Methylorubrum populi: one gene and its partner. The protein of the gene in region 1 interacts with the protein of each later gene in a pairwise test. Links are inferred from orthologs where the notes say so. Each region holds a gene or a part of one and is shown on either strand. Other genes may lie near its edges. The genes, in order: clpA and MPPM_RS18730.

What was found.
Region 2: the proteins of clpA (region 1) and MPPM_RS18730 interact in binary tests that used the Escherichia coli proteins (3 or more experiments, as listed by UniProt). The link is inferred for Methylorubrum populi from one-to-one orthologs.

Annotation. Positions count from the first base shown.
Region 1 is NZ_AP014809.1:5,616,678-5,620,069, reverse strand. Bases 258-3,340 are described here. They hold clpA (ATP-dependent Clp protease ATP-binding subunit ClpA), read right to left. Parts: upstream 3,007-3,340; coding sequence 508-3,006; downstream 258-507. Other genes in these bases: clpS (ATP-dependent Clp protease adapter ClpS), read right to left, coding at 3,029-3,340; MPPM_RS26160 (hypothetical protein), read right to left, coding at 258-372. In the rest of the region: hemA (5-aminolevulinate synthase), read left to right, coding at 1-84; more of MPPM_RS26160, read right to left, coding at 100-257; more of clpS, read right to left, coding at 3,341-3,392. UniProt on the Escherichia coli protein: ATP-dependent specificity component of the ClpAP protease. It directs the protease to specific substrates. It has unfoldase activity. The primary function of the ClpA-ClpP complex appears to be the degradation of unfolded or abnormal proteins.
Region 2 is NZ_AP014809.1:4,055,886-4,059,525, forward strand. The notes cover bases 247-3,577. They hold MPPM_RS18730 (hybrid sensor histidine kinase/response regulator), read right to left. Parts: upstream 3,183-3,577; coding sequence 447-3,182; downstream 247-446. Other genes in these bases: MPPM_RS18725 (HD-GYP domain-containing protein), read left to right, coding at 247-379; MPPM_RS18735 (TadE/TadG family type IV pilus assembly protein), read right to left, coding at 3,265-3,577. Outside these bases: more of MPPM_RS18725, read left to right, coding at 1-246; more of MPPM_RS18735, read right to left, coding at 3,578-3,640. UniProt on the Escherichia coli protein: Member of the two-component regulatory system UvrY/BarA involved in the regulation of carbon metabolism via the CsrA/CsrB regulatory system. Phosphorylates UvrY, probably via a four-step phosphorelay.

The DNA of each region.
Region 1 (3,392 bases):
TCCAACGCCGACATCGACCACCTCGTGGACGCGCTGAGCACGATCTGGCGGCGGATCGGCCTGAGCAAGGCGGCGGCGGAGTAGGGAACGGCGCTCGGGCTACATCTTCTTCTCGAGCGCGGCCTTCACCTGCATGAGCTGATCCCACACCACGCCGGGGCTGGTGCCCATCGCTTCCAGCACGGCGTTCGCGCCCCAGAACAGACCGAACAGAATCACCGGCACCAGAATCCAGCCGAGGATCTCCTCGCCGCGGTGGCGAGCCTTGCGGCGACGGCGTCGTCTCTCGCGGGACGTCAGCGGCTTCGGCCGGGGCGAAACCGGCTGTGGCGCGACAGGCGTGAGGGGCTCCTCCTGCGCGTCGCTCGTCATGCTACCCCCATTGCTGGCCGATGCCGCGACCTCTCACAGAGCGCGGCGCCGTCCATATCCGGGAGGCGGCACGGGAACGCAACCCGCACCGGCCTCGAAGGCCGCTCACTCTTGCGCGTGAGCGGCCTCGTTCCGTCAGACCTTGAGCGGGACCTTCGGCACGGTGCGGACCGAGCCGCCGCCCGATGAGCCCCCACCGGACGGGCCGCCGTCACGCTTGGTCGCCTTCTTGCGCGGCGCCGAGCGTGGTTTGGAGCGCTTGCGCTTGGTGGCGTTGGTAACGTCCTTCTCCGGCTTCGGCGTGACCGGGCCGGCGGGGAACTCGAAGCCGAGCTCGCCCTTGCCCTTTCCGGTTTCACCCTTGCCGTCCTCACCCTCCGGCTTCTTCAGCACGACCTTGACCGCGCCGCCGTCCTTGAGACGGCCGAACAGCACCTCGTCGGCGAGCGGCGTCTTGATCGTGGACTGGATCAGACGGGCCATGGGCCGGGCGCCCATCGCATCGTCGTAGCCGTTCTCCACGAGCCAGTCGCGGGCCTCGTCCGAGAGCTCGATCGTGACGTTGCGGTCGGCCAGCTGCGCCTCGAGCTGGAGCACGAACTTGTCGACGACCTTGGCCACGACCTCTTTCGGCAGGTGGCCGAACGAGATGATCGCGTCGAGACGGTTGCGGAATTCCGGCGCGAACAGGCGGTTGATCGCCTCCACGTCGTCACCCGTGCGCTTCGACTGCGTGAAGCCGTAGGCCGACTTCGCCAGATCGGAGGCACCCGCGTTCGAGGTCATGATGATGATGACGTTGCGGAAATCGACCTGCTTGCCGTTGTGGTCGGTCAGCTTGCCGTGGTCCATGACCTGCAACAGGATGTTGAACAGGTCCGGATGCGCCTTCTCGATTTCGTCGAGCAGGAGCACGCAGTGCGGGTGCTGGTCGATCCCGTCGGTGAGCAGACCGCCCTGATCGAAGCCGACATAGCCGGGCGGCGCGCCGATGAGCCGCGAGACCGTGTGGCGCTCCATGTATTCCGACATGTCGAACCGCAGCATCTCGACGCCGAGCGAGGCGGCCAGCTGCTTGGCGGCCTCGGTCTTGCCGACGCCGGTCGGGCCGGCGAACAGGTAGGAGCCGATCGGCTTGTCGGGATCGCGCAGGCCGGCGCGGGCCAGCTTGATCGCCGAGGTCAGCGCCTCGATGGCGTTGGTCTGGCCGTAGACGACCCGCTTCAGGTTCTCGGTCAGGTTCTTGAGCACCACCGCGTCGTCCTTCGACACGGTCTTGGGCGGGATGCGCGCCATCGTGGCGATGGTGGTCTCGATTTCCTTGACGCCGATGGTGCGCTTGCGGCGCGCCTCCGGCACCAGCATCTGCGAGGCGCCGGTTTCGTCGATCACGTCGATCGCCTTGTCGGGCAGCTTGCGGTCGTTGATGTAGCGGGCTGACAGCTCCACCGCCGCCTTCACGGCATCGGTGGTGTATTTCAGCTTGTGGAACTCCTCGAAATAGGGCTTGAGGCCCTTGAGGATCTCGATCGTGTCCGGGATCGACGGCTCGTTGACGTCGATCTTCTGGAACCGGCGCACCAGGGCGCGATCCTTCTCGAAGTACTGGCGGTACTCCTTGTAGGTGGTCGAGCCGATGCAGCGCAGGGCGCCCGACGCCAGCGCGGGCTTCAGCAGGTTCGAGGCGTCCATCGCGCCGCCCGACGTGGCGCCCGCACCGATCACGGTGTGGATCTCGTCGATGAACATGATGGCGTTGGGATGCGCCTCGATCTCCTTCATCACCTGCTTGAGGCGCTCCTCGAAGTCGCCGCGGTAGCGGGTGCCGGCGAGCAGCGTGCCCATGTCGAGGGAGAAGACCGTCGCGTCGGCCAGTACCTCCGGCACCTCGTGCTGGATGATTTTCCGCGCGAGGCCCTCGGCGATCGCCGTCTTGCCGACGCCGGGGTCGCCCACCAGCAGCGGGTTGTTCTTCTGGCGGCGGCAGAGCACCTGGATCGTGCGCTCGACCTCGGAATGGCGGCCGATCAGCGGATCGATCTTGCCGTCGCGCGCCTTCTTGTTGAGGTTGACGCAGTAGGCCTCCAGCGCGTCGCCCTTCTTCTTCGGCCGCGCCTCGTTGTCCTCTCCGCCGGGGCGCTCTGAGGCACTCTCCTCCTCGGCACCGCGCACGGGCTTGGCCTCGGAGGCGCCCGGCCGCTTGGCGATGCCGTGGCTGATGTAGTTCACCGCGTCGTAGCGGGTCATGTCCTGCTCTTGCAGGAAGTAGGCGGCGTGGCTCTCGCGCTCGGCGAAGATCGCGACGAGCACGTTGGCGCCGGTGACCTCCTCGCGGCCCGACGACTGCACGTGGATTACCGCGCGCTGGATGACGCGCTGGAAGCCGGCGGTCGGCTTGGCGTCCTGGCGCCCGTCGCCCGTCAGGTTCGAGAGTTCGGTGTCGACATACTCGACGAGATTGCGGCGCAGCACGTCGATCTCGACGTTGCAGGCCCGCATCACGGCGGCGGCATCCTGGTCATCGACGAGCGCGAGCAGGAGATGTTCGAGGGTCGCGTATTCGTGGCGGCGCTCTCCGGCCAGGGCCAGGGCGCGGTGGAGGGCTTGCTCGAGGCTGCGTGAGAAGCTTGGCAATGCTCTGGCCTTCGCTGGATGCCTATTTCTTTTCCATAACGCACTGAAGCGGATGTTGGTGCTTGCGGGCGAAATCCATCACCTGCGTCACTTTCGTTTCCGCGACTTCGTAGGTGAACACGCCGCACTCCCCCACGCCATTGTGGTGGACGTGCATCATGATCTGGTAGGCGTCTTCGTGACTTTTGTTAAAGAAGCGCTCGACGACATGCACGACGAACTCCATCGGCGTGTAATCGTCGTTGAGCAGCAGCACGCGATACAGGCTCGGCCGTTTCGCCCGCGGCTTGGTGCGGGTGATGATCGCGGTGCCCGAACGATCGTCGTCGCCCGGATTGCGCGGGGTCGAAGCCGCACGCACCGGAACCCGCCCCCGATCCGCCTCC
Region 2 (3,640 bases), 1.6 Mb from region 1 along the record:
GGAGATGGAGAAGCACGCCGATCGGGGCCGGCGCATCCTGGGCGGCAGCGAATCGCCCGTCATGCGGCTCGCGGCCGAGATCGCGGGCAGCCACCACGAGCGCTGGGACGGGGCCGGCTACCCGCACGGCCTGAAGGGCGAGGCCATCCCCCAAGCCGGCCGCATCGTCGCGGTGGCCGACGTGTTCGACGCGCTGACGACCGAGCGGCCCTACAAGCAAGCCTGGTCGCCGGAGCGGGCCCGCGCCTTTCTGCAGGAGAACGCCGGCTCCCACTTCGACCCGAGCGTCGTCGAGGCATTCCTGAGCCGCTGGACCGCCGTCCAGGCCTTCCTCACCCTCGGCCGCGACGACACCGCCTCCGAGACGCAGGCCGCCTGAGCCGGCCTTCCCACGAGCGGCGGGGGCCGGACAACCGGACCGGCCCCGCTCGCCCCTCACGCAATCCTCAGCAGCGTTCGAGCGCGCCTTGCCCGCGAGCGGTCTCGTCCGGCCCCCTTTCGGCGCGCAGCCCGAGACGGAGATGAAGCGCGCTCACGGTGCGGGCGAGCAGATCGTCCAGGCCGGACGCCCCATCGGCGAGGCTGGCCAGGTTGCCGTCGCGGGCCGCCCGCTCGATCGCACCGGCGCGATCCTTCACCTGGGCCGCACCGATATTGGCGCTCATCGATTTGAGGCCGTGGGCGGCACGGGCCACGTCCGGGGCGTCGTCACGGGCGAGGGCGTCTTCGAGCGCCAGGAGCGCCTGAGGCGCCTGAGCGACGTAGAGGTGGAGAATGCGTTCCAGGAAATCCCGGTCGCCGAGTTCCTCCAGGTTGGCGATGGTCGGCTCGTCGAGCAGCGCCACCTCCGACATTGCCGGAATCGGCATCGATGGCGGCACGGCCTCCGCGGGATCGTCGCGGATCACGCCGGGCAGGTGCCGTGCCAGCAGCGCGCCGAGCTGCGCTAGGGTGAACGGCTTGGCGAGCAGGCCGTCCATGCCCGCCGCCTGCCAGGATTCGGCCCCGTCACCGACGACATGGGCGGTGAGCGCCACGATCGGCACCCGCTCCGCCCCGTCGCGCGCCTCCCGGGCGCGGATCGCGGCGGCCGCGCTGAAGCCGTCCAGCACCGGCATGCTTCCGTCCATCAGGACGAGATCGAAGCGGTTCGCGGCGGCGGCCTCCACCGCGGCTTGGCCGTCCTCGACGCAGACGATGTCGCGCACCCCGAAACGGCCGAGCGCTTCGGCCGCGACCTCGCGGTTGACGGCGCTGTCGTCGGCCAGGAGCACCCGTGCGCCGGCGAAGGAGGGCAGGGCGGCGGCCGGGCTCTCGTCCACCTCGGGAGCCTCGACGGCGAGGGGGGCGCCTTCGGCAAGGGCAGCCAGGAGCGGGCGCCATTCGGCCTGGGCGAGGGGACGGCGCAGCACGGCATCGGCCAGACCGTCTCTGACGAGACCGGGACCGGAGCCGTCGCCGATCGGCACCAGCGCGACGACCCGGCCCGCGCCCTCCGGGCGGCCGCTTTCCCGTAGCTCTGACGCCTCGAGGATCCAGTGGCCGTCGCCGGACGGCGCGGGTCGGAAACCGGCGGCCCGCAGATCGGCCGTCAGAGCGGCGCGCGTCGCCGCGCCGACCGCGCCGAAGCGGATCGCGGCGGGCACCGCGGAGGCACGGCGGACGGTCGGCCCGGCGCTCTCCGCCCCCTCGACCGGGATGCGCGCCCAGAACGTCGAGCCCTCGCCGAGGCGGCTCTCGACGCCGACGCGGCCGCCCATGGCGACGATCAGGCGCTCGGCGATCGACAGCCCCAGCCCGGTGCCGCCGAAGCGGCGGGCGATCGACTGGTCGGCCTGGGTGAAGGCGGTGAAGATCCCCGCCAGCCGGTCCTGCGGGATGCCGATGCCGGTGTCGGACACGGCGATGCGCAGGACCGGACCGGACGCCTCCCGCTCCATCGCCATCCGCACCAGGACGTGGCCGGCGGCAGTGAACTTCAGCGCGTTCGAGACGAAATTGCCGAGCACCTGCCCAAGCCGTACCGGATCGCCAAGGAGCGTGCGCGGCACGTCGCCATCGATCTGCGCCGCGAGGTCGAGCCCCGCGGACGCCGCGCGTTCGGCGAACAGGGTCACGACGGTGTCGGCGACGTCGCGCGGGCTCAAGGGGATGCGTTCCACCTCCAGGCGGCCGGCTTCCACCTTCGCGAAATCGAGGATGTCGTTGATGATGGCGAGCAGGGATTGGCCGGAACGGGCGATGACCCTGGCGTAGCGCTGCTGGCGCGGCGGCAGATCGGCCGAGGCCAGGAGTTCCGCCATCACCAGCATGCCGTTCATCGGCGTGCGGATCTCGTGGCTCATGGTCGCGAGAAAGACGGACTTGGCCGCGTTGGCCTCGTCGGCGGATTGCTTGGCCTCGATCAGGTCGTGGGTCCGCAGCCGGATCTCCTCCTCCAGGCCCGCATTGTAGCGCGCGATCGCCCGGTCGCGCTCGTTGACCGCCCGCAGAAGGTCGTTGAAGCTCTCGGCCAGCGCGCCGACCTCGCCGCTGCCGGCCTCCGCGCGCTTCGAGTAGTCGTGGCCGAGGCGCACCCCGTCCATGGTCCGGGCGAGTGCCGCCAGCGGTCGGGTGACGCTGCGCTGCAGCCCCATCGAGACGGCGAGCCCGAGCGCGAGGGCGAGCAGCCCGGCAAGCACCGCCGTGAGGCCGACCTCGGCGATGCGCTCGGCCAGGTCGCGGTTGTCCGAGACCAGGACGACGCGCCCGATCGGGCGGGCGTTCTCCAGGATCGGGACCGAGACGCGCAGGGTCCGCGTCGTCATGAGATCGAGGGGCGAGACCGAGCCCCGATCGAGGTCGATGTCGTCCGAGAGCCGCAGGCCGATGCCCTGCTCGGCGAGGATCTCGCCGTCGGCCCGCTCGACCGAGGCGTAGACCAGGGCCTGCCCGTGGGCGATCGCCCGCAGCGTGCTCAGCGCCGCCGCCTCATCGCCCTGCGCCGTCGCCTGCGCGGCGCTGGCGGCCAGGATCTGCGCGGTCATCCGCAGGGCTTCGCGCTTGGCGGCGGCGTAGCGCTCGACCTCGCGCCAGGTCGAGAGGCCGGTCAGGAGGAGGAGGGCGATCGCCACGGCGCTGGCCACGGCGAGCGCGAGCCGTCCGGACAGCGAGCGGATCGGGTTCGTGAACGGGCTGCGCACGGGATGTCTCTCGCGGGAAGGGTCTCGCACTGGAGCGGATCGGGGCTCCGGCACGGATCGCGAAGGCGACTGGCTGATAAGGCTACTGGCTGATGACGAGCCGCCCTGAGATCGGGCCGACACCTTTCGGGACCGGGACGCTCGAGCGGTTGTAATCCGCGTTAAGGTAGAGGTTCGGGCCCTCGTAGAGGTTGATCTGCTGGGCCACGACAACGGTGTAGGCGGAAAGGTCCGCCACCGGCCGCTTCGAGTCGATCACGAGACGGCCAGCGGGCAGATAGATGGTCCCGAGCATGGTTCGGGCGTTGTCGCTGATGATGCGGTAGATCCGCATCGGCTTGCTCGCGCCGAGCGGCGGGGGCGTCAGCGTGATCAGGTCGCCGAGAAGCGAATCGACGGCGAGCGCCGGATCGATCGGCAGGGTGACGGAGGGATCCTCGGTCATCAGGAGGCCCGCC